Regions from separate parts of the Sporosarcina sp. YIM B06819 genome, predicted to be linked through region 2. Evidence: a T-box and tRNA genes for the amino acid it is inferred to sense, from the RefSeq annotation. Region 2 holds a T-box; the other holds one or more tRNA genes.
What was found. A T-box is a leader RNA that pairs with one kind of tRNA and senses whether it is charged. The one in region 2 lies ahead of alaS (alanine--tRNA ligase), so its partner is inferred to be a tRNA-Ala.
Positions count from the first base shown of each region.

Region 1: it encodes a tRNA-Ala, which carries the amino acid that the T-box ahead of alaS (alanine--tRNA ligase) is inferred to sense. The anticodon was not compared.

Region 1 covers NZ_JAWLIQ010000005.1:200,538-216,305, forward strand. Annotated here, with positions in the region: gene R2B72_RS03735 (DUF1761 domain-containing protein) at 260-667, shown strand; gene R2B72_RS03740 (beta-propeller domain-containing protein) at 871-3,009, shown strand; gene R2B72_RS03745 (threonine/serine exporter family protein) at 3,278-4,024, shown strand; gene R2B72_RS03750 (threonine/serine exporter family protein) at 4,043-4,492, shown strand; gene R2B72_RS03755 (EAL domain-containing protein) at 4,540-6,204, opposite strand; gene R2B72_RS03760 (DMT family transporter) at 6,338-7,237, shown strand; gene R2B72_RS03765 (ABC transporter ATP-binding protein) at 7,662-9,404, shown strand; gene R2B72_RS03770 (ABC transporter ATP-binding protein) at 9,385-11,214, shown strand; gene R2B72_RS03775 (YusW family protein) at 11,484-11,954, opposite strand; gene R2B72_RS03780 (DUF2804 domain-containing protein) at 12,101-13,120, opposite strand; tRNA gene R2B72_RS03785 (tRNA-Ala) at 13,187-13,259, shown strand; gene R2B72_RS03790 (diguanylate cyclase domain-containing protein) at 13,350-14,651, shown strand; gene R2B72_RS03795 (amidase domain-containing protein) at 14,773-15,258, shown strand; gene R2B72_RS03800 (DegV family protein) at 15,313-15,768, opposite strand, start outside.
Region 2 covers NZ_JAWLIQ010000006.1:117,991-133,758, forward strand. Annotated here, with positions in the region: gene greA (transcription elongation factor GreA) at 18-494, opposite strand; gene udk (uridine kinase) at 597-1,235, opposite strand; gene R2B72_RS04605 (O-methyltransferase) at 1,260-1,895, opposite strand; gene mltG (endolytic transglycosylase MltG) at 1,906-3,030, opposite strand; gene R2B72_RS04615 (DUF1292 domain-containing protein) at 3,136-3,432, opposite strand; gene ruvX (Holliday junction resolvase RuvX) at 3,446-3,862, opposite strand; gene R2B72_RS04625 (IreB family regulatory phosphoprotein) at 3,859-4,131, opposite strand; gene alaS (alanine--tRNA ligase) at 4,234-6,867, opposite strand; T-box leader at 6,994-7,201, opposite strand; gene R2B72_RS04635 (ATP-dependent RecD-like DNA helicase) at 7,243-9,678, opposite strand; gene R2B72_RS04640 (tetratricopeptide repeat protein) at 9,691-10,356, opposite strand; gene mnmA (tRNA 2-thiouridine(34) synthase MnmA) at 10,370-11,491, opposite strand; gene R2B72_RS04650 (cysteine desulfurase family protein) at 11,514-12,659, opposite strand; gene cymR (cysteine metabolism transcriptional regulator CymR) at 12,677-13,096, opposite strand; gene R2B72_RS04660 (replication-associated recombination protein A) at 13,228-14,514, shown strand; gene R2B72_RS04665 (DUF6612 family protein) at 14,812-15,603, opposite strand.

The DNA.
Region 1 (15,768 bases), on a different contig from region 2:
GAAAAATGCTAAGAAGGCAAAATTACAGCTTCAGTTACTGCTCATCTCACTCTTGGAGAAAGTCCAATCCATATTGAATTTATATTTTTTTCATTTGAATAAATCCTGCTTGCGTTTTTTGCTTTGCAAGTTAATGCTATAAAAAATAAGTCGAATTCTCCTAGAACATGCTATTGTGTATATAAGCATAAATGAAAATATAGCTCAACTAAGCACGATAGCTTTAGCTATTGATCCTAAATAGATTGGAGGGAATTACATGTTAATTGATTTACATGAACTAAATTACATTGCGATTATTGCTGGTGGATTGTTGTACATGATTTATGGAGCAATCTATTATTCGATCATTCTAGGGAATAAAAAAGAAGGAAATCTTGACCCTCAGGATAAGGGTCATCAGAGCAGAGGTTCTTTAAAATATGGTGTCTCAGTTATCGTCGCATTTATTAGTTCAATTTTTGTTGCCATACTCGTCCAAGCCACTGGCTCTGCAAGTTTATTAGAAGGCGCGGTGATAGGAATCATAATAGGTATACTTATTTCAATCGTATATTTGAAAAATGCATTATTTGGACTTTTGACGAAAAAAACACTTGTGATAGCGATCGGAGACCATCTTATCATTTTTACGTTACTAGGAGCGTTACACGGTCTATTGCTATAAAACAAGCAACCCCAATTCAAAGTAATCATTGATTCAAACAAAAAAGTGTAGCATCTTCTTTTATCTCGGTTGAGAAAGGAGTTTTGCTACATTTTTTATTCAATAAATCCAACCTTTCAGAAAATAATTCCTTTTTTCGTGTAACCAAATCAATTCATTACAGTCTAATGAGGTAATACACGAAAAGGAAAGGGTTGGTCAATTTGAAAAAATCGACGATTGGGTTCATCGCGGCTGTTTTCATTACCGTAGGTGCAATTGCTTCTTCTACTGTCATCCATCAAGGGGAAGTTAGGGCAGCGACTAGCGCAGTTGCTAATCAAGGATGGAGCAAAGATTTCATCCAGCCTGTAAAAATAGGAGATCTCTTTGTCACCAATGACCAAGGTAAGCAGGTGACTGCTACCATTACGCTTGGTAATGAGGGAAAGACGGCTCATGTAAATGGCATTGAAGCGGGATCCTATACACTGCATGTGAAGCCGAGGGTAGTGAGTGGTAAGCGTCACGGCGCGCATGCATTCAAGTTCACAGTGGAGGAAGTACTTACACCCGTTTCCTCTGCCAAGGAGTTGATTGCGTATTTCGAGCAAGCGAAGGCTATGCAACAACCTCGTCTTGGCATTATGACGGACATGGTTACTGAGGAATCAGCAATGGCTGATTCTACGTCGAATAAATCAAGCGGCTCCTCTGATTATTCGACGACGAACAACCAAGTTGAAGGGGTCGATGAAGCAGATATTGTCAAAACGGATGGCGATTTTATTTACGCAGTAGTCGGTGATGGTAAAGTGTCGATTACAGATATCCGCAATCCAAAGAATATCGAACAAGCTGCGGCGATTAAAATGGAAGAAGGATTTTATCCATCTCAATTGTTCCTTCACGGTAAAACACTGGTCGTCCTTGGCGAGAAATATGAGCCATATCGGGAGGAACAGCAGGCAACCTCTAGTAAAAGGCTAATGCCTGTCAATAGCATGACAATGGTGCGGTTGTATGATGTCTCAAATCCGAAAAACCCATCGATGATCCGTGAAATTGGGGCGGAAGGCTATTTGAACGGTGCGCGAAAAGCGGGAGATATGCTGTACTTCATCACGAATGTCCGCCCATACTTTTGGATTATGGATACTTTCGATGGAGATATCTTACGCCCAAGCATGTACGATTCAAAAAGAAGTGCAGATGCTCAGCTACTAGATTACCGAGACATTGCGATTTTACCTGGTGCAGTAGAGCCGTCGTATTCAGTCATTACTGCTATCAATCTGTCATCACCAGCAACGAATAAGGTCGTCACTAAAGGCTATTTAGGTAGTAGTGAACAGTTGTATATGTCAGAGGACAATCTCTATCTCACTGCCACTGCTTATGATGATGTACCCACTTCCAATTCGAGTACTTCGGATATGATTATGTGGAATCCAGGCACTGCAAATACTGAACTATTTAAGTTTGCATTGAAAGGAACTGACGTGAAATTCCATAGTTCTACTGAGCTAAAGGGTCAATTGCTCAACCAGTTTTCGATGGATGAGCACAAAGGGTATTTCCGTGTAGTTATGACGGAAGGAAATACATGGGATGACAAAAATCCATCGAAAAATCATCTCTTTATTTTAGATGAAAACATGAAACTTACAGGCTCGGTTGAGGGGCTTGCCAAGGGTGAGCGTATCTATTCCGCGCGTTTTATGGGGGATAAGGCATACATGGTAACGTTCCGTGAAACGGATCCACTGTTTGTCATTGATGTAGCCAAACCTGCAGCTCCCAAGGTGCTTGGTGAACTGAAGATTCCAGGATTCAGTAATTATTTGCACCCACTTGATGATACTCATCTAATCGGATTCGGTTATGAAACAGTTGCCGAAAAGAATCCAAACGGCGGTGAGCCACGTATTTTGACGAAGGGCATGAAGATTTCACTATTCAATATTTCCGATTTTGCCAATCCGAAAGAACAGGATACGGAAATTATCGGTGGCCGAGGTACTTACTCGCCTATTCAATATGACCATAAGGCATTGTTCCAGCATAAAAACCGTAATTTGTACGGTTTCCCTGTTATGGTGTACGATGAAATCGGCAAAAAAGATTACATTGAGCTTCAAAGCTCGGGAGCACTCGTATACGAAATTACATCTGAAAAAGGAATTGTGTTGAAAGGCGATTTATTGACGAAGAATACGCAAGGAGAGCAATATTCAGATTGGGATAAGCAAATTCAGCGTATGTTGTATAGTAAAGATGAGCTGTATACAATTTCTATGAAGGAAATTAATAGTTATTCGTTAGATACATTTGGTACTTTGGGTGGCGTGAAGTTTGATTGAGTGGAAATGAAAAACGCGGTCCAGCACACTAATGCTGGATCGTTTTTTAGGTGAGATGAAATATTGGAGAATTTATTGGCCAGTTTGAGGGATTTATCAGCAAATTCAACGAAAACACCGTTATTCTAGCTACATGAAGTTATCCACTTGTTGATAACTTCATTCTTTGGATTTTACTCATTGTCATTTGTGGATTGCTTCGTTAAGATTATTCAAAAGGAGTGAAGAGGAATTGAACTTTATTCCTCTTTAGAGGAGTGAGCGGAGATTGTCAGCAGTGGATAAAGAGATAGCGATAGATTGTTGTCTGCTTGCGGGGCGCTTAATGATGGAAGCGGGAGCTGAGACGTATCGTGTAGAGGATACAATGGAGCGCATAGCTGAAACGCAGGAATTGTCGGCAACGCATAGTTTTGTTACGCCCACGGGTATCATTTTTACGCCAGGTAGTCCGTATCATACCAAACTAATTCGGATTAAAAATCGATCGACGGATCTTGAAAAAGTAGCGCTTGTCAACGATGTTTCTCGCAAACTATCCGCGGATGAATATACACTGGAGCAAGCTTATGCCAAGCTGAAAGAAATTGAACAAGCCAATGTGATGTTTCCATTATGGCTGCAAGTGATTGCAGCAGCTGTCGCCAGCGGTTGTTTTCTAATTTTATTTGAAGGAATATGGTCAGATGTACCAGCGGCCGTTTTTGCTGGTGGGGTAGGATTTATCATCGCGACCAAAATGCAAGAGTTAACGAAAGTTAGTTTTTTCGCGGAGTTCGTCGCAGCCTTGTTTATCGGCCTGATTGGTTACGGTGCAATTTCGGTTGAGCTGGGTACGGAGTTGGATAAAATCATTATTGGCTCTGTCATGCCTCTTGTTCCGGGCTTGTTGATTACCAATGCCGTGCGTGATTTGATGGCGGGTCATTTTGTGTCTGGATTATCAAAAGGTGCCGAGGCATTTTTAACAGCTTTTGCCATTGGTGCTGGTGTGGCACTTGTTTTATCTTTTTGAGTAGAGAGGTGAAGAAGGTTGACGTGGGTTACGCAGGGGATTCTTAGTTTTCTGGCGGCCGCAGGGTTTGGTATTATTTTTAATGCACCGCGCAGGATGTTATTCTATTGTGGTTTTGTAGGCATGACGGGTTGGCTCATTTATAGTACGTTCAATCAGTATTCGGGTGATCCCATGCAAGCTTCTTTCCTTGGTGCTTTTACTGTCGCTATTGTTGCACATCTGTTTGCTAAACGCTTCAAAATGCCGATGATTATTTTTAGTGTTGCGGGCATCATCCCACTTGTTCCAGGAGGCATGGCTTATAATGCGATGCGTCATATTGTTGAAAATGATTATACAACATCCATTTCATATGCTTCGCGCGCTTTTATGGTGTCTGGTGCAATTGCGATGGGGCTTGTTTTTGCAGAAGTGATCATTCAGTTGTTCTTCCAATCAACGATGAGAAGAAAAAAGAAAAAATAACATGAAAAGGGAGTGCCTTTACATGCCAGGCACTCCTTTTCATTCATTTAATTGTCCAATAAAATTTTATCTCCACTGACGGGAGCGCTAATATAATAGCCTTGAATTGCATCTACGCCCATTGTTTTAAGTAACTCAAATTGCTCTTCGGTCTCGACGCCTTCTGCAACGACATACAAGCCTAACGACTTACCTAACTGAATCATTCCTTCGACAAGTCGCTGTGTCTTGGAATGTGTCAGTAAGGAGCGGATAAATAGCTTATCAATTTTCACCTTCGAGATAGGCAAGCTTTGTAGAAAACGGAATGATGCATAACCCGTTCCAAAATCATCGAGTGCGAACTTAATCCCTTCGTCTTGTAGCTCTTTCATCTGATGAATGATGGATTGCTCTTCTTCAGCTTGAAGTGCGAATTTCTCCGTAATTTCCAGTTGAATACTGCTTGCAGGACAGCTTGTTTCTTCAAGAATTTTAGTAATTTTGTCTTTCATGCGAGAATTGCTAAATTCACGGACAGAAGAGTTCACAGCAATACTGATGGCATGTCCTTTGTCATTCCATTCGGTAGCCAGTTTTGCGGCTTCTTCCAATACGAATGCACCGATTTCGTGGATAAGTCCATTTTCTTCTGCGATGGGAATCAGTTCGTCTGGTGAAATGTAACCAAGCTCTGAATCTTCCCATCTAACAAGCGCTTCATACATATTTACTTTATTGGCGGAAACATCAAATTGTGGTTGGTAGACGACTTGTAAATTGTTTTGGTTTAATGCAGTTAGCAATTTACGGTCAATGATTGCCCGTCTGTTTAGACCTTGGTGCGATGCGGCAGACAATGAAGCGATTTTCTTGCCACCGTTGTCCATAACATCTTTTGTTGCGACTAATGCAGCTTTCATCAAATGGTTATATGTCAATTGATCTTCAGGGTAACGAACGATACCTCCACTAACTGACAAGGGTATTGCGCTATTTTCGATATAAATAGGTTGTTGTTCAAGAAATTGTAAGAATCCTTGCACATACCAATCACCAAACGGTGTGAGAACCACAAATTCATTAACACCAATTCTTGCAATCGGGTTATCTTGGAAAAACCGCTTCAATCGATTGGTGAATGATTTAATAAGTTCTTTTTCCGATTCAGGGGACTGTAAATCTTTTAACGTGTAAAAGTGATCGATTGTGATATAAACAAAAGAGAAATGTTTGTCTTCTGCAATCGATTCATTGACAGTAGTTTCAAGCTTATAGCGACTCATCAATCCGGTTTCATAGTCGATAAAAGCAATTTGCTGGAGTCGTTCACGTAAATGGACATCATCTGTAATGTCTAACTCGAGGAACGTCACAGAAACGAGTCCAACACCGGCTTGTATAGATGGAACGGCAATCATCGTGACAAAGTAAGGCTCAGTTAAGCGTGTTGTTTTTTCAACAGTACCGAACCATGTCTTGCCGTTTGTGACGGTGTTCCAAATGGCGTGTGCTTGGTTTTGACTTGCCTCTGTTTCAGGAAACATTTGCCACAATGTCTTTCCGAGAATACGCTTTGGTGTCCATTTGCTTGTATCTAAAAAATTCTTATTGGCATAAATGATGGATCCTTCACTATCCGTTCGGTTTACCATGTAAAATTGCTCAAGGCTTTTCATGATGTCTGGAATTTCGGGTGATTCCGGCATGAGTTGCTCGTTTTGTGGTTTCATACAAAAGTCTCCTTCTGAATGTACTATACTCCTATTATAATGAAATTTTCCCATCTGTACATCCTGAAGTTGAAGAATAGATGACAATTTACTTATATCAAGAATAAATTGCTAGTGTAGAGGGGGTAAAAAGATGGAGAGACTAAAAGGAATTGTCATGATTATTTCGGGTGCCATGCTTTGGGGAGCTACGGGACCTATGATGGAGTGGATTCTATTGAACAGCGCCATGTCAGTTTCTTATATGCTGACAATACGCCTATTAATTGCGGGGACATTCTTGCTAGCTATGTTGAAAATGCAAGGCAAACCGATAGGTCTTCCATGGAAGCACAAGGTCTGGGCACGGCAGCTACTCATTTTTGGTGTATTTGGTATGCTTGGTGTCCAATACACGTTCGTTGCTGCTATTGAATCAAGTAATGCGGTCATTGCAACCTTATTTCAATTCCTTGCCCCGATTTTTATTATTATGTTCGTGACGTTTAGACACAGGGTGTGGCCACCTGTCGTACAGGTGTTAGGTATGTTCGTGACATTGATTGGACTATTTTTACTAATGACAAACGGCTCGCTTTCTGGATTTGCTTTGAGTCCAGTAGCAGTGATTTGGGGAATTGTACTTGGATTCACTTTTTCGTTTTATACATTGTACCCAGTCCGACTCATGCAAGAATGGGGCGTTCTACTCGTTATCGGTTGGGCAATGATTATCGGTGGTGTGACACTTTTCGTGACGAACCCTTTACGAATCATCACGCATCTCGACTATTTGGCAGATTGGAACGCAACGGCTATGCTTCTTCTTGTCATTATGGTTGGGACACTCGCCTTCATTTTATTTATGAGCAGTATGAAATACATATCGCCGGTTGAAACAAGCATATTATCAAGCTTTGAGCCGCTGACAGCAATGGTTATTTCTGTCTTGTGGTTGGGACAAGTACTCGGCATGTGGCAATTGACGGGGGCCATTGTCATGCTGATTGGCGTGACTTGGTTGTCGATTGCGGGGAGTAAGGTGAAGGCATAAGAATAGAAAAGGACCGATTCCCACTGGGGCTCGGTCCTTTTTTCTTAAGGTTACATATAAGTTTTCAATTCGCTGGTCTCACCTCTTGTCCGAAATATCGCGCGATTCAGTTTGGTTGGCTATACACAGTTCAGTAGCTATGGCATAATAAAGTCTACTAATTAAACACGCCTTGGCGTGTTTGCGTCCAGATTTTGAATTGAGCTTGAGGCCTACAGAGGGGAAGGATTGAACTGCATCCTTCCTTGTAGGTCATGCAGTCGTTGCGACAGGACGTCGCGAACTTAGACTGCCTTCCATAACTCCCTTCAAAATCTGTGACATCCGCCGGAGGCTTAAATCAACAGGAGGAAGGATTGAACTACATCCTTCCTTCTGTTGATTTAATGATTCGTAAAACGAAAGAGTTTTTGGGGGTTGAAAAATGAAAACAGTGTTTGCTTATGCTAAGCCGTACAAATGGTCAATAGTTATTGCCTTATTTCTAATGTTACTGGAACTATCTGTTGAGCTCATTCAGCCACTACTCATTCAAAAAATTATCGATGATGGCATTCTTGTGGGGGACGAGACCGTCATTTGGACATGGGGCAGTGTCATGATGGTGCTTGCATTCGTGGCTTTATTTTCAGGAGTCATCAATTCCTACTTTGCTGCGCATGCGGCACAAGGTTTTGGCTATGATTTACGTCAGGCACTTTTTCGTCAAGTGCAGGCATTTTCAATGGCAACGTTCCTGCGTTTTCCAACGGCCGGTCTCATTACGCGCCTAACGAGTGACGTGACAATGACGCAAAACATCCTATTCATGGGTCTCCGCATTATGATGCGTGCCCCGTTACTTGTCATCGGAAGTTTAATCATGGCATTCATCGTCAACGTTAAACTGGCTTTATGGTTAGTCATTGGTGCCCCGTTCTTGCTGATTTTCCTTTATTTCATGGCGAATAAAGGAGTCGGTTATTTTTCTGGGGTGCAGCAACGATTGGATCGAGTCAACCGCGTCATTCAGGAAAATTTACAGGCGGTCAGGCTGATTAAGGCTTATTTACGCGGTATGTACGAGGCGAGTCGTTTTTCAAAAGTATCTGATTTACTCAGAAAAGATACGGTTACAGCGATGCGCATGATGGAGCTCATCTTACCGGTTTTGCTCCTTATCATGAACGGCAGTTTAATGGCTGTGCTATGGTTCGGTGCTGTGGAAGTGCGAGAGGGTGGCGTACAAGTAGGGGAACTAGTTGCCATCGTCAACTATGCGATGCGCATGACAGGGGCGTTTTCAATGTTTGCCTTCATTATTGTTGCATTTTCACGTGCCAAGGCTTCGGCAGAACGGATGGAAGAAGTACTCCTTGCGAATGAAGACCTGGAAAATCACACAACGGAAAGTTCTGGATTCAGCCGGTTGGTGGGGGATTTGCGTTTTGATCATGTCTCCTTCCATTACCCCGGGAAACCAACACCTATATTGGATGACGTATCGTTTCATGTAGCAGCAGGAGAGAAGCTTGCCATTATGGGCGCAACTGGCTCTGGAAAATCGACCTTGCTAAACTTAATTCCACGTATTTTTGAAGCGACAGGTGGAGAGATTTTTGTCAGTGGCACTGAAGTAAAGGACTGGGCATTAAAGGATTTACGCGATACCATCGGACTTGTGCCACAGCAATCGATTTTATTCACAGGGTCGATCTTGGAAAACTTGTCGTGGGGCGATACCGAAGCACATGTGGATGAACTAGAACTAGCGGCTAAAAAAGCGCAAATCCATGAATCCATTGATCTGTTCCCGCAAAAGTATAGCACTCGGGTTGGGCAAAAAGGGGTGAACTTATCAGGTGGGCAAAAGCAGCGGCTGTCGATTGCGCGAGCGCTTGTCCGGAAACCGTCCATATTAATTTTAGACGACAGTACGAGTGCGTTAGATGTCAAAACGGAAACGGCATTATGGGATGCGCTTGAAGGAGAAGCTGCAACGATGCTCGTTGTGACGCAAAAAATTCGTACAGCGCAAGGGGCAGATAAAATTCTTCTCCTCGATGAAGGTAAGGTTGTTGGCTATGGCACACATGCCGACTTGATGGAACAATCTGCGCTCTACCGAAAAATAGCGCAATCGCAATCGGGAGAGGAGGTCGTGTCTGATGTTACGCAGCATTCGTAAGCCATTTGGCTATGAACCTATTATTATAAAAGATGATTTGAAAAATCCTAAAAAGAAAAAGGGAGAACGTGCAGGAAACTGGAAATCAGTGCTCTACCGTATTTGGAAGCTAGTTGACGAACAACGCGGCTTGCTAATAACCGTATTGGCCCTCGTTTTTGTCAGCTCCGTGTTGGCATTACTGGGACCACTGATGATTGGAAAAATCATTGACAACTATATTATTGCGATGCAGTTTGATGGTCTTGGCGGTCAAATCGGTCTTCTCATTGCTATCTATATTGGCTTGTCAGCCGCGACTTATTTTCAAAGTTTTTGGATGGTCGGCATTGCACAGCAAACGATTTTCCGATTACGTACGAGTTTATTTAGCCATCTTCAGAAGTTGCCAGTCACGTTTTTCGATAAACGGCAACATGGTGAATTGATGAGTCGAGTGACGAATGATATTGAAAACGTCAGTCAAACGCTGAACTCTTCCTTTATCCAAGTGTTTTCAAGTATTTTGACGCTGACGGGGACACTGGCGGTAATGTTGTATTTGAGTCCATTGCTGACGTTGCTGACGATGATTATCGTGCCAGTAATGTTTGTGGCGATGCGTTGGATTACACGCCGTACAGGTTTATTGTTTAAAGAGCAGCAGCGTGCAGTTGGGGAATTGAACGGTATGATTGAAGAAACGATTTCCGGCCAACGCATTGTTAAAGCATTCTCGCAAGAACAGCGTGTTATGGAAGAGTTTGCGGAGAAAAGTGATCGACTGCGGCGTACAGGTTTTTGGGCGTTGACGTACTCTGGTTTTATTCCCAAAGTGATGAATATGTTGAATAACGCTGCTTTTGCAGTTGTCGCGGGTGTCGGTGGACTATTGGCACTTAGAGGCGATGGGGTTGTGACGATTGGAACGATTGTGATTTTCTCGGAGTTTGCACGCCAGTTCACGCGCCCGCTTAACGATCTGGCAAACCAGTTCAACACAGTCCTGTCTGCGATTGCCGGGGCGGAACGTGTATTCAAGATTATGGATGAACCAGTTGAAGAAGATGAAGCGACAGGACATGCAGAGACAATTTTGCGAGGAGATGTTGAATTTCGCAACGTGTCATTTGGTTATGCAGTGGAAACCGATGGCTATACGGTTGATGGGGTTTCATTCCACGTAAAAGCGGGGGAGACGGCGGCGTTTGTTGGGGCAACGGGAGCGGGGAAGACAACGATTATGCAGTTGCTCGCTAGATTTTATGAGGTTGATAAAGGTGAAATCTATATTGACGGTATTCCGATTAGTGAGTTGCCGCGAAAAACATTGCGTAGTCAGACAGCGTTTGTGTTGCAGGATCCGTTTCTATTTGAAGCAACTGTGCTTGAAAATATTCGCTATGGTAAGCTGGATGCGACTGACGAGGAAGTCATGGCTGCGGCCAAAAAGGCCAATGCGCATAGTTTCATTAGCCGACTGGAAGATGGCTATGACACGGTGTTGACCGCGGATGGTGGTGAAATTTCACAAGGACAGAAGCAGTTATTGTCCATTGCAAGAGCGCTTGTCGCGGATCCTGTACTCCTTTTGCTGGATGAAGCCACGAGTAGCATTGATACAGTGACGGAATTGCAAATTCAAGAAGCACTTGATCGTTTGATGGCAGGCAGAACGAGCTTTGTCATCGCGCATAGATTGAACACGGTTCGCAAAGCTGATACCGTTTATGTAATGGAGCGAGGGAAACTGATTGAATCTGGAGACCAACAGGAATTAATTGAACGCCATGGGGCTTATTACAACATGTTGGCGGAGTCGAAAGTATAAAGTTAAAGGGCTACAAGGATATCTCCATCCTTGTAGCCCTTTTAACTTGAATCAGCAAATATTTTTATGCTAAAAGTGAAGCTTCGGATACAGAAGTCCAAACTCCCTGCTGATTCAAGTTAAGCCTCCGGCGGATGTCACAAATTTTGAAGGGAGCGGGAAGGCAACCTAAGTTCGCCGCGTCCTGCGGCAACGGTTGCATATCCGCATCCTGCGGGCACGCAAGCGCAATTCAAAATTTGGACGCAATTACGCCGAGGCGTAATTGATCATTGTATCTCTTCAATATCAAGCCTCGTGCCATCATCAAAGTCGACTTCTAGATCGAACTTCGAGTAAGTTTCTAGCTGGTACCATTTTAAAATTTTGTCGATTACTTCTTGAGGCGGTGTATCCTTGGTGATAAGAATATCCATAAAAAGCTTATCCAGCTCATCCATTGCGGCGCTGTCTGTCAATTTGATGTTGGTTAGTTTATTGTCGTAATCTGCCTCTAACTGTTTGCCCACCTTGTAATCGGCTTCAATTGCATCTTTGCCATCGACTTCAATATCAAGATCAAAGGATGTAAATCCGTAACCATCCCCGGTTTCAAGGGAGCCTCCCGCTTTCTCTTTTTCGTGAATAAGAGCCGCATCCTCCCGATTCGGTTTGTCGGCATTTTTCCCGAAGTTGCCGCATCCACTAAGTATCAAAGTGCCCGATAATGCTGCGGCGGCGAGTAATGTAAATTTGTGCATCTCTACCACACCTTTCAAATAAATTTCTTATACGTAGTTTACCTAAATACGGCTGAATTAAACCAAAGAGCGTTTCATGCAATAAAAAAACCGGCTTTTCAGCCGGCGTAGAAAAATAATAGATAATAGCAAAATCCGTTATGGAATTACCACTTCGCAATATGTTCTTCTGAGCAACCAAGCATGTTGCGAATATACAACGTGGAGCCGTCTAGGAGCTGCACTGTACCATTGAAGTAGCCAACAAGCTGGTGAACTTCCGTACGAATAACTTTGACATTGGTTGTAGCTATGCGTTCAAAAAAGGGTGTAAATTTGAGGTCGACGGTATCTGAAAACTTTGTTCGAATTTTCCAAGGTCCCATAAAATTGGTCTTGTCATAACTAAACAGTACATCTTCATGAATTTTAGTCATCAGTCCATCTACAAATACAGCATTCTCTGTCATCCCGGTACCATCCGTCCACTTCCCGCCGAAATTCAGCCCGATTCGGCGATTGCCAAGGCGCTGCGATGCCATCGCCCAGTTCCACTCTGTGTTACGTGGCCAGATGCCTCTTCCATAATCGAGCACAGCAAAACTGTATTCGGGATTGAAATCATAACGCCGTTCGCCAATCTTCACAAAGCCTGATGTTGGTAGCGAGTGATGCTTCGCAGTGAATTGAAAAATGTCCCGACTTTTAGGAATAACGACATTCAACGACTCGTCGTCTGGTGGATGAGTAATATGCAGATCCGCATGAAGCACTTCATTGTCAAAGTCTTGGATGGTTACGGATAGATGCGTTTCGCCTTGGATATTGACAATTTGAACAGTCAAGCTGTCATTGACGAATTTGACGCTTTCAAGAACTTCCTCCGGCATTTTAACAGTACGTCCGACGGGGATAGTAATTTGTTTTTCATAAAATCGTTGCGTTTCGTAATCCAAAATATAGACCAAACAGACAACTGCATAATCGAGATGGCTGATTGTCGCAGAAAATAGCAAATCCTCTCCGTACACACACCAATAATTCCATTTTTTCTTGCGCATAAAATGACCCGTCAAATTACTCTTAATAAGAGGTTGCCGGGCAAAACCGATTGCTTCTGGATTTAATAGCCCCTTGCCGTCACATAGCGCAACAGGGCTGGTGATTTCTCTTTCTGCATGCTGCATGAAGACTCCCCCTGCCTATTGTCTTTTTTGAATATTGTTGTTATACTTTTATTGTACCAAATTTTTGGGGCATTAGCTCAGCTGGGAGAGTGCTTCGCTGGCAGTGAAGAGGTCACCGGTTCGAGCCCGGTATGCTCCATATGAAACACGAAGAGCACCCGATTTATTCGGATGCTTTTTTTAGTGCATTGAATCATCTACTACTGCCTGTAAAGAAAGGAAAATAGCAATGATTGATAATAGTATATTACCTTTTGATACGACTTTATTGGAAGTACTTGAAGATATGGTGTTTATTTCGAAAGTGGAACAGGATTCGACGTTTACCTATGCTTATTTCAATCATTTGGCTATTCAACATGCCAATGTAAACCGGGATGCAATCGGTAAGACCTTTAGTGAAACGCATGATCTAGAGCTTAGTACGTTCTTGTACAATCAATATAGCAAAGTCTTGCAAACTAAAGAACTACTGATTTATGAAGATTCTTATCTATCCTCTTTAGGAGTCAGGAAATATTCAAACACCCGATTGACGCCTTTATTTGATCTGACGGGGACATGTACATATATTATAGGTGTTGTGAAAGATATTACAACTGAAAAACTCGCACAATTAGATAGTGAAATTTCGTGGAATAAGCTTGTGGAAAGTGAAAAGCAATTCCGAATCATTGCCGAAAATGCCCAAGACGTCATTGCGCTGATAAATGAAAAGCTTGCGTACACGTATGTTTCTCCTTCTAGTAACGAAGTTTACGGGTTTGATTCCTTTGAATATATTGGGAAATCAGCAATTTGGCATGTGCACCCGGAGGATATATCTCGTTTGGAACAGGGCTTTATAGAAGTATTGTTAGGGGCCAAAACATCTAGTTTGCGTCTAAGAATTAAGCATAAGGTGGACGGCTGGCTGTGGTCGGAATTGAAGGTGACGCCTGTAAATGATAAATGGAATAATTTTAAGCATATGGTCATGATTATCCGTGATGTAACGTTACAAAAAAAGAATGAAGATCAACTTGAATACTTTGCGTACCATGATTTTTTGACGGAGTTGCCAAATCGTCGCCTTTTTACGGATCGATTACAGACAAAATTGGATCATTTTCGGGATAGCGGAAAAGGTTTTGCGGTTTGTCTGCTTGATATCGATCATTTTAAAAATATTAATGATCAATTCGGCCATGAAGTAGGTGATTGCGTCATTCGGGAATTTGGTAAGAGATTATCTGGAAACATCGGCAAAGATGCAATGGCTGCGCGTCTTGGTGGGGATGAATTTGTCCTTCTACTGCCTAATGTAGGAACGGAAGAACTTGCTCAGAAAACTGCGATGGCTGTTAAATCTGCTATGAAAGAACCGTGGTCAATGAGGCATAAGATGTTGCATGTGACGACCAGCATGGGGATTTCCCTCGTTTCATCTACAGAGGCAACAGTTACCTCTGTCTTGAAAGATGCTGACGATGCAATGTATGAAGCTAAAAAGTCAGGAAGAAACTGTTTTCATATCATACATTCTTCATAAGTATCCGGTCTATTCGGGTACTTTTTTAGTGCTGTAATTTATATAGATCGTCTCAAGGCTACTTCTCTAATGCATTCCGCCCAATTTATTTTCATATGGTGGCGTAGGGAGGGATTTCACAATGTACGACAGGGAAGCCGCTGTCCGCTATGCGAACCAGTGGTGGAACGGCCGCAATCCGGCATTTCCATCGTTTGATGTGGATTGTACCAATTTTATATCGCAATGTTTGTTGGCGGGTGGGGCGCCGATGCACGGCTATCCGAATCGTGAGCGAGGCTGGTGGCTGCAAGGGGGGACATGGAGTTTTAGTTGGTCAGTGGCTCATTCATTGCGCTGGTATTTAGCCACTTCGAAAAAAGGATTGACGGCTACACAAGTGTCGTCGGCCGAGCAACTAGGATTAGGGGACGTCATTGCCTATGATTTTGAAGGGGATGGTCGCTACGATCACTCCACCATTGTTACTGCGAAGGTGGGCGGGGTTCCTTTCGTCAATGCGCATACATTCGACGCACAACATCGCCTGTGGGACTATAAGGATTCCTATATGTTTTCCCCCAACGCCAAGTACGTCTTTTTTAAAATCAACGACCAATTTTCATAAACAAAAGCAGTCCGCCTTTAGTAGTTATACTAGTAGGCGGACTGCTTCTATTTATTAATCAAACCACAATACAGCAAGCGTCCCCTCGCCCGCATGAACCGCAAGAACGGAGCTGATATCGCCAATTTTCACTTCAAGATTAGGTACCTGCTCTGTAATCAGGTTTTTCAAATGGATGGCCTGATCCAAAACGTTACCGTGCATGAGATGGATATTCCTTTTCCCTGCATGATCACTAGCCGCTATTTTATCAACTAAGTATTGCAGTGCCTTCTTCTCGGAACGTACTTTATCGATAGCTACCAGTTCGCCATCCTTCGAAAGTTGAACAATCGGTTTCACTTTCAACAAACTGCCAAGGAAAAACTGCACGCCGCTCATTCTGCCTCCCTTGTACAATTGGTCAAGCTGACCGATTAAGATGTAACTATGCATTGTTCCAGCCAGTTTCTCAAGCTCCGCTTTAATGGCTGGCACGCTTGCTCCATTGCTGTACATATCCATGCCTTT
Region 2 (15,768 bases):
AGGCGGTTTTTAACAACTCATTTTATTTCAAGAATGACAACTAGCATTTCTCCGCCAGGCGTTATAATTTTCACTTCTTCGTCTTTGCGGCGGCCAATTAAGCCTTTAGCGATCGGTGAGTCATTTGAAATAAGACCTTCGATTGGATTAGCTTCGGCAGAACCAACAATCGTATACGATTCTTCATCGCCATCCGGCAATTCTTTAAATGTAACCGTTTTCCCAAGTCGCACTTCATCGGTATTCATCTCGTCTTCAGTAATAATCACAGAATTACGGATCATAGACTCAAGCGTTGAAATTTTACCTTCAAGGAAACCTTGATCTTCTTTTGCAGAATCGTATTCCGAGTTTTCCGAAAGGTCGCCATAACTGCGTGCAATTTTTATGCGTTCAACGATTTCCTTACGCTTAACTGTTTTTAAAAACTCAAGCTCTTCTTCTAATTTTTGTTTACCTGTTACAGTCATTGGAAACTTCTTCTCACTAATCATTTTACAACACTCCTCATATTCCTCTTCATAAAAATACTATGCCACTCCCGCGATAGGTATGCGACATAGTGTTCATCTGTATAGAATTCTGTCATCATCATATTACAGTTTCGTTCCAGATTCAAGAATTGTTTTTATTTTTGTAACCATTAGGTCTATCGCGACTTCGTTATGACCACCTTCCGGAATGATAATATCAGCATATCTCTTCGTTGGTTCAATGAACTGGTTATGCATCGGACGAACGACTGATAAATATTGGTCAATGACTGATTCGATTGTACGACCTCGTTCTTTAATATCCCGCATCATGCGGCGAATGATGCGTAAATCCGCATCTGTATCAACAAATAACTTTATGTCCATCAACTCACGTAAGCGGACGTCTTCCAGCACTAAAATCCCTTCCAGGATAATAACGTCCTGTGGTTCAATGTGTACTGTCTCATCAGACCGTGTATGTAATGAATAATTGTACACTGGTTTCTCCACCGGTTTGCGAGTTAGAAGGCTCTCTACATGACTGATCAATAAATCTGTGTCAAACGCCAGCGGATGATCATAATTCGTTTCAAGTCGCTCCTCAAACGCCAAGTGAGACTGATCTTTGTAATAATAATCCTGCTCAATAACGACGACAGAATGCTCTTTAAACACCTCATAGATTGAGTGGGTAACGCTTGTCTTACCGGATCCCGAACCACCGGCGATACCGATGACGAGAGGTTTTCTGGATTGCATATTTAACTTCTCCTTAGCCTATCATTATTTCTTCACTGCAATTAATAGCCCATCCCCCACGGGTAGCAAGGATGTCTCATACTCCGGATTGGCCATAATCCACTTTGTGAATTCTTTCAAATTACGTATCATCGTACGATTGCGTCTTGGAATTTCTTGTTCATCATATAGTATGACACCATGCATGAACATATTGTCGCAGTAAATAACGCCGCCTTGAGTAACGGTCGGTGAGTATTTTTCAAAGAAACGTTGATATTGTCCTTTAGCAGCATCGATGAACAAGGCATCGTAGGTTTGATTAAAAATTTCAGCCTGCTCTGTCAACAAGGCATCTGCTTCAAAGATGGTGATTCGCTCTGAAAGTCCACTGCGGGTAATATAATCGACAGCTTTCGCATATCTAGCAGTATCTCGTTCAATCGTCACGACTGCAGCATCCGGCAATGCCTCGGCTATTCGAATAGCAGAATAGCCAATTGCACTGCCAATTTCAAGAATACGTTGCGGCTGTTGAAGGCGTAACAGGCTGATAAACAGCTCCATACCGCCTCTATCCATAATCGGCACATGATGCGCTGCTGCATACTGTTCCATTTCAACGACAAACGGACTTTGCTCTTTGTTAAAATTGGCTATATATGCCGCATACTTAGTCATTCTGTTCCTCTCAGTCTCCGGACAAATACAGGTCACGGTTTTTCAAGTGTTGATCGTACGAATCAGTGAAATGATTGACACCTTGCTTATCCGCCAGGAAATAAAGATAATCCGTCGTAGCTGGGTCAATTACGGCTGCGAGCGACGATTTCCCTGCTCCAGCAATTGGTCCTGGTGGTAATCCTTTATTGACATACGTATTGTAGGGGTCTTGCACTTCCAAATCAGCATAGAGAACCCGGTCCTTATGTTTCCCTAACGCGTAAAGGACAGTCGGATCTGTTTGCAACGGCATATCAATCTTCATGCGATTATAAAATACACTCGCAATGGTTTCCCTGTCCGATTGTGCTGTCGCCTCTTCTTCTAATAAGGAAGCAAACGTTAGTAACCAGTGCACCGATTTTTCTTTGCTTTGGAGATAATCTAAAAATGGTGTAACATTTGTTGCTGTCGCTTGAACCATTGTATCCACAACTGTCGCAACCGTAGGCTTTTCCTCATAGAAAGGATAAGTTGCAGGGAATAAATAACCTTCTAACGGATATTTAATATGTTCTGCTCGAATATCCTCTGTAATAATAGTTGAATATTTCCCCATCAGCATATTAATCGTCGCTTCATCATTAACATAGTCCAAAAATTCTTTTGCTGGAATTCCTGCGCGCTTTTCAACAACTGCGGCAATTTGCTGCAAGGTTAAACCTTCCGGGACCGTCATCGTAAATACGGGTTCCCTATACACTCGTCCTGTTTTTAGACTTTCGATTAATTCGTCCAATGTCATCGCCTTCGTCAAACCGTATGTACCTGCCTGAAATTGCGATTCATTATTGAATTTTGCATAATACTTAAAGATGCGGGCATCCTTTATAATTCCTTTTTCAGCCAATCGGGCAGAAATCGTGTCCAGACCTGAACCAATCGGAATTTCGACTTCAATGACTTCCTCAGAATTCGGATCAATTGGCTGCAATGCACCTGTTATATACTTATAGACTGAACGACCGCCGATAAGTCCAACAATCAAAACAACTAGTGTTATGATCACAACAATTCGCCTAATGATTTTCACTTCTTTCTTCTTTTCACGCATTCGTTCGAACATAATATCCTTTTTCGAACCATTTTCCATGCGCTATCCACCTCTTTCGATTGAAGCATCCATCAAAGCTCCTTACCAGTTACAGCAATGCAAAAAACGGAACGGCCTGCACCGTCCCGTCCGTGCACTTATGGATTACTCTTCGTCTTCGTCCTCTTCAGCAAGGAACGTGTTTAACATTTCTTCAATCATTTCCCACTCAGCGTCATCTTCGATTGGCAATAATTCGCCATCTACATTATCTTCAGAAGGTACGAAAGCAGATGCGTGAATTTCAACTTCTTCATCGTCATCCGTATCGTCTTCGCCTAATACGTGATAAAGTACGTAAGATTTACCAAATTCCTCTGAATCGAATGTGAAAATAACCTCACATACGTGCTCAATACCATTCTCATCTACAATCGTCATTGTTTCTTGTCCGTGTTCCATTCCGATCACCTCATCAATTTTTTGAATCAAGATACCCTTGAAGTATCATGACTGCTGCCATCTTATCAATAACAGACTTCCTTTTTTTACGACTCACATCTGCGTCTATTAACACACGCTCTGCTGCCATCGTCGTCAGCCGTTCATCCCACAATGTTGCTGGGAAACCGAATGTATCTGTCAAAAGTTCCGCATAATTTTCAGATGCTTCCCCTCTCGGTCCAACTGTGTTATTCATATTTTTGGGGTAGCCAACTACAAATCCACTAACATCGTATTCCTTTACGAGTTCTTGAATTCTTTCCATGCCAAACTGGCCGGCACTTTCATCGATCTTTATCGTTTCAATGCCTTGGGCTGTCCACCCAAGAGCATCACTGATCGCAACGCCGACCGTTTTGGTCCCAACATCCAATCCCATTGTCCTCAATTCGGTTTGCCTCCGTTTTCACGGATATAAAACTTCACAAGTTCTTCAAGAATCTCGTCTCGTTCCAATTTCCGAATTAAATTACGTGCTTCCTCATGACGTGGTATATATGCAGGATCGCCCGATAGAAGATAACCAACAATCTGGTTGATTGGGTTATAGCCCTTATCATCAAGTGCCTTATGCACATGGAGCATAACCTGCTTCACTTCTTGCTCCATCGACTCTTCGGGAAAATTGAATTTCATCGTCTTGTCGTATGAATTCATGATCGACACCCCGCTTTCAGATCATCCGTTTTACGAACCAGGTAGCTTGCTGATGTTCATTATACCCGATTTGTATTACTTCATCAATCGCGCAGAAGCACATTAAACAGATTTGACATAATCATACACGGATTGTAGCGCTTCATCAAGTTTTGATGCGTCTTTTGCTCCAGCCATCGCCATATCTGGTCGGCCTCCACCTTTACCATCGCATTGTGTGGCTACATGATTGACGATTTGACCAGCATGATAGTTCCCTGATTTTAAATCATCTGTCACACCCGCAACAAGCATTACTTTGCCATCTGCTGCCGCTCCAAGAACGATGACCGCGTTTGATAACTTCTGTTTCATTTCATCCATCATCTGACGGAGTCCATTATTATCTTTCACATCGACACGTGTTGCAATAACCGACACATCACCGATTTGTTGCGCCGCCGCTAGTACATCTGCTAACTGACTGTTCCCTAGTTTAGCAGAAAGTGATTCATTGTCACGCTGAAGCTCTTTCATATCCGCTAGTACAGTGCCAATTTTCGTGACAAGGTCTTTTGGATTTGATTTCAACAGACTTGCCGCACTGACAAGCGTCGCTTCCTCTTCTTTGAATGAACGGTAAGCCTGTTGCCCTGTTAATGCTTCAATACGACGTGTACCTGCTCCGATTCCACCTTCAGATACTAGCTTGAATAAACCGATGACAGACGTTGATGCAACATGACAGCCTCCGCAAAGCTCTAATGAATAATCGCCTACTGATACAACGCGGACAACATCTCCGTATTTTTCACCGAAGAGTGCCATTGCGCCCATTTCCTTCGCTTCTGCGATTGGTTTTTGCGCAATATCCACTGTGATATCTTGCCATATTTTCTCGTTGACAATTTGTTCAATTGTTTCAAGTTCTTCTTTCGTCACTTGACCGAAATGCGAGAAGTCAAAACGTAATCGATCTGGTCCTACATACGAACCTGCCTGATTGACGTGTTCACCAAGCACTTCTTTCAATGCTTTATGGAGTAGATGCGTTGCAGTATGGTTTCGGATTGTCAGTTTTCGCGCCTCTTTATTAACTTCAGCTTGAATTGTCGCACCTGTTAGCAGTTCACCCGAACGGATAATTGCAGTATGCAAGTTTTGACCATTTGGTGCTTTCTGAACATCCTTGACATCCGCAATGAATGTATCGCCAGTGATTGTCCCTTTATCCGCCACTTGTCCACCGCTTTCTGCGTAGAACGGTGTTCGATCTAAGATGAACTGAATTTCATCCCCTTCTGATGCACTGTCTATCAAAGCGCCCTGTTGCAATAAAGAAACGACTGTTGATTGACACTCCAGCGTATCATAACCGATGAATTCACTTTCGTCATGAATTTCTCCTAGTACGCCCGACTGAACATGCATAGAATCGACGTCTTGACGAGCTGCACGTGCACGCTTACGCTGATTGTCCATTTCTGCGTCGAAGCCAGCACGGTCAACTGTGACGCTTGCTTCTTCTGCAAATTCTTCCGTTAGTTCAAACGGGAAGCCGTATGTGTCATATAGACGGAATGCATCCGCTCCTGCAATCACAGCTGTGCCAGATGATTTAGCTTTGTCGATAACTCCTGTCAAAATCGCCAATCCTTCATTCAATGTTTCATGGAAGCGCTCTTCTTCGTTTTTAATAACTTTCATGATGAAAGCTTGTTTAACATCCACTTCCGGATAGAAGTCTTTCATCACTTCCCCAACGACTGGTACAAGGTCATACATGAACGGTTTGTGAATGCCTAATTGTTTAGCAAAACGCACGGCTCTACGCAATAATCTTCTTAGTACATAGCCACGTCCTTCATTGGATGGCAATGCTCCGTCTCCGATAGCAAAAGCAACTGTACGAATATGGTCTGCAATGACTTTGAAAGCTGTATCTTTCTCGTCATCGACACCGTATTTCTCACCAGAAACTTGTTCTGTTGCCCGAATGATCGGCTGGAAAATATCGATATCGAAGTTCGTCGGAACGTTTTGAATGACAGATGCCATACGCTCAAGTCCCATACCTGTATCGATATTCTTTTTTGGTAGTGGAGTGTACGTATTGTCTGGATTATGGTTGAATTCTGAGAATACCAAGTTCCAAATTTCAAGGTAGCGTTCGTTTTCTCCACCTGGATATAATTCAGGATCCGAGAAATCATCTCCATATGATGGTCCACGGTCATAGAAAATTTCTGAGTTCGGACCACTTGGACCTTCACCGATATCCCAGAAGTTACCTTCTAAACGAATAATACGATGCTCTGGAATGCCGACTTGATCACGCCAAATTGCATACGCCTCTTCATCTTCTGGATGAATCGTAATCGACAATAGTTCTGGATCAAAGCCAATCCATTTATCATCCGTGAGGAATTCCCATGCATGAAGGATGGCTTGTTCTTTGAAGTAATCGCCGATTGAGAAGTTCCCTAACATTTCAAAGAATGTATGGTGACGCGCTGTTTTCCCTACGTTTTCAATATCATTCGTACGGATTGATTTTTGTGCATTTACGATACGTGGATTTTCCGGCACAACACGTCCATCAAAATATTTTTTCAGTGTTGCGACACCACTGTTAATCCATAGTAGGGATGCATCATCAATTGGCACAAGCGGTGCGGATGGCTCGATACTGTGTCCGTGTTCTTTGAAGTATTCTAGGAATAGCGTACGAATTTGTGACGTTGTTAAGTTTTTCATGAATGATTCCTCCTTATTTTGTGAAAATGCATGGAAGGCGGCTTAAGTGCGCGACTTCCTGTAAGGTCATGCATCCTAAGTACGCCACATCCTGTGGGCGAAACACAAAAAATCCCCGCCCCTAAAACAAGGGACGAAGATGTTAGTCTCGCGGTACCACCCTAATTACCGAATGACTTGCATTCGGCATCTCTGGTTGCCTTAACGCGGCGGACGGCAGGGATGAGCTGCACTCAGGAGTAGCTTTTCGACATGCACCCTCGAAAGCCCTTTCAGCCAAGGGGCTTCTTTCTGAACGAGTAGCTATGTGTACTTTCTCCGTCAACGTATTTCATATGATGAATGGATTGATTATAGAAAAGTTCAGGATGATTGTCAATCGGCAACTTCAAGAAAGTCGTAAGGTGTAACACCTTTCATGCCAATCATTGGGTCGATTGTAATGAATGTATCCACCGTCAACTCATACACTTTTGGTTGCGTGGCCTCTTCTGGCGCTTGCACTTCGGATTGTTGCTCGGAAACGACTTCACTTTCTGGCACAACAACATCGCCATTCAAGCGCTCTTTCAACGTCGTCTGTCTCTCAAGTTCATCCGTTCGATTAATACCCGCTCTAAACTCCTCCGGCTCCCCACATAGAATCAGAAAATTTTTCGCTCGCGTAATCCCTGTATACAGTAAATTACGCCGCAACATTTTACGTTGACTACGAACGACGGGCATAATTACAATCGGAAATTCGCTCCCTTGAGACTTATGAATTGAGCAGCAATACGCCAATGTAATTTGGTTCAAATCATTGCGCTCATACGTCACTTCAATGCCATCATACGACACGACAAGCAACTCTTTTTTATCAATCGTCTCTTTTGCTTTGATAATGGAGATGACCTCCCCCATATCCCCGTTGAAAACGTTACTTTCGGGTTGATTGACAAGCTGCAGCACTTTATCACCAATGCGGTAAACAACTTCACCAAACACAACTTCTTTGCGCTGGGGTCCTGGTGGATTAACCATTTCCTGAATCATCTTATTCAAGCCATCAATACCAGCCGGACCCTTATACATCGGCGCTAGCACTTGAATGTCTTTGATATGATGTCCTTTGGCTATGGCATTTTTCACAACTTGTTCGACCACTTCTAAAATACGGTCAGCGCCCGCTTTAATAAACGATCGATCGGATGTCTTTTGCGTAATATCTGCGGACCATTCGGAGCGTTTAATCATATGAGCCATTTCAATAATCGTTGAACCCGCGCTTTGTCGATAAATTTCAGTCAGTTCAACGACGGGTACTTTGCTTGACTCCAGCATATCCCTGAGCACTTGACCTGGTCCGACTGGCGGTAACTGGTCTTGGTCACCCACGAATAATAATTGGACATCATCCGCTAGTGCTTTCAGTAGCTGATGGGCGAGCCAGGTGTCCACCATCGACATTTCATCGATAATAATCAGACGACCCTTCACTTCCCGCTCCGTCTCTTCTTCCTTTTCCAGTCCGTTAAATCCAAGCAAGCGGTGAATCGTCATGGCAGGCAAGCCCGTCGATTCGGACATCCGCTTCGCCGCACGTCCTGTTGGCGCCGCTAAGACAATCGGAAACGGCTCTTGCTTTTTAGCGTATTCCTTCGGATCGAGCGACAAGCCATGCAGTTCCGCATAGACCTCAACGAGACCACGAATAACAGTCGTTTTCCCCGTCCCCGGACCACCCGTTAAGATCATCGCGGATGAATGAAGTGCAGTCTCAATCGCTGCTACCTGGGTTTCTGCATAGTTGACACCGAGCCGTTCTTCCACTTCTCCAACCGCTTTTCTTATTTCAGACACCGGAAATTGGTCTGTTGTATCATTTTGCATAATTCGCTCAATCTTTGACGCAATGCCGATTTCAGAAAAATACAACGACGGTATGTAGAGTCTACGCCCTTCCGCCGCTAGCTTCCCTTCCTCAACCAATTCAATAATTGCCCGGGAAATAGCATCAAATGGAATTTCAATAGACTGACTCATCTCAAGGAGACGCTTGACCTCCGGTAAAACCGCTTCAGCTTCTAGGAAAACATGTCCTGCTGATTGCACCGCCTGATTCATCGAATGGAGAATCGCAGCTTTTATCCTTGAGGGATGATTCCCCGTGATGCCAAGATTCTTCCCTAATTCATCGGCACGCTGGAAGCCAACGCCTTCAATCTCTTCAATCAATCGATAGGGATTTTCAGTCAGCTGTGAAATGGCTTCTTCTCGATACGTTTGATAAATACGCATGGCGATTTGCGGACCGAATCCCCATTCATTTAACTGGATAATCGTTCGCTCAAGGCCCATATTTTGTGCAAGAACAGAGACGAGTGTCTCTTTCTTTTCATCTGATAGTCTCGGAACCACATCTAAGACAGATGGATTATCTAAAATTTTCTTAATAACGTCTTTACCAAGTTTTTTGACAATCGTTTGCGCTGTTTTCATCCCAATACCAGGAAATAAATCACCCGACAAATAATGAATCAGTCCCGTTTCCGTCGCCGGCATTTCCTTGGCAAACGTCTGCACATCAAATTGCGCACCGTACGTTGGATGATTGACAAGTCTACCCGTAAATTTATAATCCTCTTCAGCTGTTAGCTGTGGAAAGCTCCCTTTGACGATAATTTCCTTGTCCTCATAGCCGCTGTTCGTGTCGCGCACTTTCAATTTGACAATGGTAAAAAGGTTGTCGGGATTATGGAAGATAGTCACAACCGGTCGCCCAATCAAAAAAATTTCATCTTTCTTTGTTGCCTCCATGTGTCCTTCCATCACCGCCACCCCTTACTTGTCGTTTTCACCCAGTTGAATCATGTCATAAATATAACGCGCTTGTACATGCTCTGGATCAATTGTAAATGCCTTTTCGAGATGTGCAAGTGCATCAGCCTTCTGTTCTGTTGACACAGCATACAAGAAGCCTAAATTATAATGAGCATCAGCATTTTCTTCGTCTTGTTCGATAATGAAACGGAATTCAGCTCCCGCTTCTGTAAAGAGTTCCATATTCGCCAGTACTATTCCATAAGATAAGCGAATTTCTAAATCATCAGGCGCCAATTCAGCTGCCCGCTGCAAGTAAGGCAACGCTAGTTTTTCATTGCCCGAACGTTCAAGGCTTTTACCGAGCATGAAAAAAGCGTCTGCTTCTTCAACGCCATGACGGATCGCTGTTTCGTATAATTTAGCCGCTTCTTCGTAACGCTCTTTATTGTAATAAAGATTGGCAAGACCGTAAAAAGCTGTACCCGCTTCCGCATCGAATGTGATGGCTTTTTGGAAAAACGGCTCGGCTTTTTCAGCATCCCCGAGTGAAGCAAAGACATTGCCTAAGTTAATGTAACCAACAGCATTTTCCGGATCGGCTTCAACCGCTTTGACAAACGATTCTACCGCTTTCTCATATTCTCCATCTTGTAGTGCAGTAATACCGATTTCATTGTAATTCATCTTCAAATTCCCCTTATCCAACGTATTCAAGTTGTCGTCCATTTTTAATAACCGTATCGATTGTTCCGCCGCCAAGACACTCGGCCCCATCATAGAAGACGACCGCCTGACCTGGTGTGATAGCACGTACGGGTTGTGCAAATGTAACAGTAGCTGTACCATCGCCTGTCAGCTCAACTGTCACGCTTGTATCTGGCTGACGATAACGGAATTTTGCCGTACAAGTAAATGTCGTTGGCAACTCACGCACTGTTGAAAAACTAACATCAATAGCCGTCAAGCTATCCGAAAACAGCGCTTCGTTATGGAAATTTTGGCCAACCAGTAGCACATTCGTCGCCAAATCTTTACCAAAAACAAACCATGGGTCACCTGCTCCACCAATACCCAAACCGTGGCGCTGACCGATTGTATAATACATAAGTCCGTCATGACGACCGACCACTTCGCCATCCATCGTCTTCATAACGCCAGGCTGTGCTGGCAAATACTGCCCGAGGAATTCCTTGAAATTGCGTTCGCCAATAAAACAAATACCCGTAGAATCTTTTTTCGCCGCAGTCGTCAGTCCCGCTTCAACCGCTTTTTCACGCACTAAGCTTTTATCCAAATGTCCAATCGGGAACATGACTTTTTGCAATTGTTCCTGCGTCAGCTGATTGAGGAAATACGTTTGATCTTTGTTTTCATCTTTTCCACGTAGCATGGACACGCCGCCTTCTACTTCAACGACTTGTGCATAGTGGCCCGTTGCCAAATAATCTGCACCTAAACTCATTGCGTGTTCCAAGAATGCTTTGAATTTAATTTCTTTATTACACATAACGTCCGGGTTTGGTGTACGCCCTGCTTTATATTCTTCAAGGAAATAAGTAAAAACTTTATCCCAATATTGTTTTTCAAAATTAACTGCGTAGTACGGAATACCAATTTCGTTACATACACTAATGACATCTTCATAATCTTCTGTTGCTGTACAGACCCCAAATTCGTCCGTATCATCCCAGTTTTTCATGAAAATGCCGATGACATCATAGCCTTGCTCTTTTAATAGAAGTGCCGCAACGGATGAGTCGACGCCGCCTGACATGCCGACGACGACGCGCGTATCCGCGGGTGCTTTTGCTGTTCTCATATGTTTTTCATCCTTTGTAAGTTCATTTCACTAGTCTTTTCACAATTTCCGCTGTTGTTTCTGCTGCTTTTTTCACGCTGTCTTCATCAAGACCAAGACCAAAGCTGAAGCGCACTGAATTTCGTAGCTTCGGTGAGCCCTCTCCAAACATGGCAGTTAGTACATGCGATGGATCAAGCGAACCTGCTGTACATGCTGAGCCACTCGATACAGCAACGCCTGCAATATCGAGATTGACGAGAAGTGATTCAATATCAGTTCCTGGGAAGCTAATATTGAGGACGTGTGGAAGTTTTTCTACACGGTCATGGACGTTCACTTCGTAAGAAACACCTTGGTCATCTAATACAGTCGTTAAAATGTCAGCGTATCGCTTATAATTCGCCACATTTTGGTCCATCGCTTGTCCTGCAATGGTTACCGCCTCTGAAAAAGCGACAATGGCAGGAATGTTTTCTGTGCCCGCTCGTCGTTTCCGTTCCTGCTCTCCACCGAATAATAAAGGTGTCGTATCGGTTCCTTTGCGCTGATAGAGGAAGCCAATTCCTTTAGGTCCGTTCAATTTATGGGCTGATACGGATAATAAATCGACACCGAGTTCATCCACATCCAGCGGAACGAGACCATACGCTTGGACAGCATCTGTATGGAATTTCGCTTGATGGTCTTTCACTAATTCGCCGATTTCACGAATCGGTTGAATGGTGCCAACCTCATTATTACCGTACATAACAGATACCAAAATCGTTTGATCCGTCAATGCGTTTTTCACTTGTTCGACACTAATTTGCCCATTGGTATCCACTTCTAAGTACGTAACGTCGTAGCCAAGCAATTCCAGTTGTTTACATGGATTTAAGACAGCATGGTGTTCGATCGTTGTCGTAATAATATGGTTTCCTTTGTCTTTCATCGCTATAGCCGTACCAAAAATCGCGTTGTTATCCGCTTCTGTACCACCCGATGTGAAAACTATTTCTGCAGGCTCTGCGTGAATGGACTGAGCTAACGTTTTTCTTGCGTTATCCAACCATTTTCTAGCTTCTCTACCATTGCTATGAATGCTAGAAGAGTTACCAAAAATAGTTTGCTGTAGTTTATAATGCGTTGCGCTGACGGCCGGATGGACTGGCGTCGTCGCCGCATGGTCTAAGTAAATTGTTGTCATAATATCAGAAGACTCCTTTAAATATAGAACATATAACTATCACGTTCAGCCGTTTGGCCAGAATCTATTAAGTCTTGAATCGTTGTCGTATCGAGCACACCGCGGACAGCATCCCCAATTCGATGCCAAAGTTCGTGTTGTGGAACATCCGTCCCCTCAAGCCCTTCAACAAGCTGAATCGGCCCTTCAAGTATGCGGATCACATCGCCAGCCGTAATTTCCGTTGGCAACTTAGCAAGCATATACCCGCCATATGCACCGCGGACGCTTTTCACGATACCGCTATTGCGAAGCGGAGGAATTAGTTGTTCAAGATAAGCTTCAGACAACTCCTGTTCTTCGGCAATTTTTCGTAGCGGTACAGGACCTTCTCCATACTTGCGACCAAGCTCCACAACGATTGTCAATCCGTAGCGTCCTTTTGTTGAAATTTTCACTAATAAACCCCGTCCTTTTCTTACAGTTTGCTTCAAAATAGTATATCATAAATGGTTATCAGCTAGCTTGAAATGACTTCCTTTCATCTAATGTTGTATACTGGAAGAACTGTTGTACGAGGAGTGACCACATGCATAATGAACCATTGGCGTATCGTATGCGTCCTAGAAATATTGACGAGATTGCAGGGCAGAAAGATATTATCGGAGACAAGACAGCTCTTTACCGAATGATAAAAAACGGACATGTTCCTTCCATGCTATTGTACGGAGAACCCGGAATCGGCAAAACATCGCTGGCACATGCAATTGCCGGCACCAGTGATCTGCCTTTCATCGCAATGAACGCGACGGTTTCTGGCAAAAAAGATGTAGAGAGCGTTGTGGCAGAGTCACGGATCACAGGAAAAGTATTATTATTTCTCGATGAAATTCACCGGTTTAATAAATTACAACAGGACACACTACTACCCCATGTTGAAAGTGGAGCGATTGTGTTAATCGGGGCAACGACAGAAAATCCCTACCACGATGTCAATCCCGCCATTCGTTCAAGATGTGGCGAAATTCGGCAGTTATCAAGGTTGGAACCAGAAGATTTGTTGGAGGTCCTTCACAATGCCCTGACGGATGAAGAGCGTGGTCTCGGCAAAATGACAATTAGCATCACGGATGACCAGATTGCGTTAATTGCGGAGGGTGTTAATGGAGATGCACGCAAAGCGTTAACCGTGCTCGAATCAGTCATTTCTGCCAGTGACGAAACGGACGGGAAAACCATCGTCGAGGACTGGCTGATCGAAAACTTGCTCGGTCGGATTGGTTTATTCGGCGATAAAAAAGGGTCGCATTTTTACAATCTATTATCTGCGTTGCAAAAATCCGTGCGTGGTAGCGACGTCAATGCCGCCATGTATTATCTAGCTAATCTTTTGGAGATTGGTGATTTAGTAGCGGTATCTAGAAGATTACTTGTGATGGCGTACGAAGATATCGGACTAGCTTCCCCTGAAGTAGGTCCGCATGTCCTCGCAGCAACAGAAGCCGCAGTACGATTGGGTATGCCTGAAGCACGCATCCCACTTGCCAACGCTGTCATTGAAATGTGTCTAGCTTCCAAATCGAATTCTGCTTATAAAGCATTCGATGCCGCCGTAAAAGCGATCAATGAAGGTAAAACCGGAGATATTCCCCTCCATTTACGTGACGCCCATTATGCAGGCGCAGCCGAGCTCGGACACGTCGGCTACAAATACCCACACGACACACCACTCGGTTCATTTGGTGGCTGGGTCAATCAACAATACTTACCCGACAAGCTGGTTGGGACTGAGTTTTATAAGCCTGTTGGTGCAGGTGAGGAAAAGAAGTTGGCTGCTATTTATGAGAAGTTAAAGGATTTTCGTAAGCAGAAGTAGGAAATAACCTCCCTTCAAACAGCGGGAGGTTATTCTTTTAAGGTGCAGACGGGTTCAAGAGGTGAGTCTAAGGTCCTGAAATGACGATAACTCTGCCCAATTGATCGATAACTCAGCGAAAATGATCGATAACGACTCCGAATTGATCGATAACCCCCGGCAATTGATCGATAAGTTTCTAGCAGTGCTTGTCGAGGAATCAAAAATAGTTTTTGGATAATTAATGAAAATAGGGCCATCCAAAGAGTCAGTGATAACTGACTTTCTGGACAGCCCTTTTCCATAAGGTTGTCTAATTCATTGAGCCGCTACATCTAGCACTTTAGCCGGAAGCTTGATAGGCTCTACATGATCATACTTACTGTAAACAGCTGATATCGTCTGTTTGACACGATGTGAATTACCGTTAACTTCTGTTGTTGAATACGTTGTTGTATCCAGCGTCATTTTGAAATCCGTTGTGTAGAATGTGTTGATATCAATACCGATGACAATATCGAATTTATTAATAAATGCGTATTCCCCACTAATGTCATCTACTCCAAACACAAGTTTTTGAAATTCTTGATATTGTTCTCGCGACATGGACAGCCTTAAATTATAGCCGTAATCAATCGGTTCCAACTCAAAATCATCTGCAAAGGGTTCAAAGAATGATAGATTTACAGTTGGATTCACATGATCCATCATGGCACCAAATAACTCTGACAGTGCGCCTGAAGGTAATTCATCCAACTCTTTTTTCGAGTCTTCTTCAATGAAAATACGGTCATTCGTTTTATACACGCTTGCTCCCCACGCTTTTTCAAGGCTTGGTTTGATAATTAACCGCTGTTTGAATGTTACCGGATGTAAAGTGGCATCTGATTGAAAATCATATTTCATCGTCTTTTTATCCTCTGGTACAGTTGTCCGCCAAAAATCTTCAAAAGAAATTGTACTATGGACACTCTCTAATTTTGTCGACGCATCCTTCGCTTTTTCAAAAACTTCTTGAGCCGTCAAATTCCCTTGCGCTGCTGCATTGCCACATGCTGATAAGACAACAGCAAGCAAACCGACAACGGCTATCTTCCAAACATTTTTCACATTGAGACTTCCTTTCTTCCAAACATACACTCATTTTACTGTACTGCGGATGAAATCTAAAGCAAAACATTATCTATCTTCTTAATAAGAGACGCCTGAACCAGTCACTACGTTTCATTTCCGGCTAGAAAAATTTTTTCTCCCCATCCCCCTTAACAACTGAAG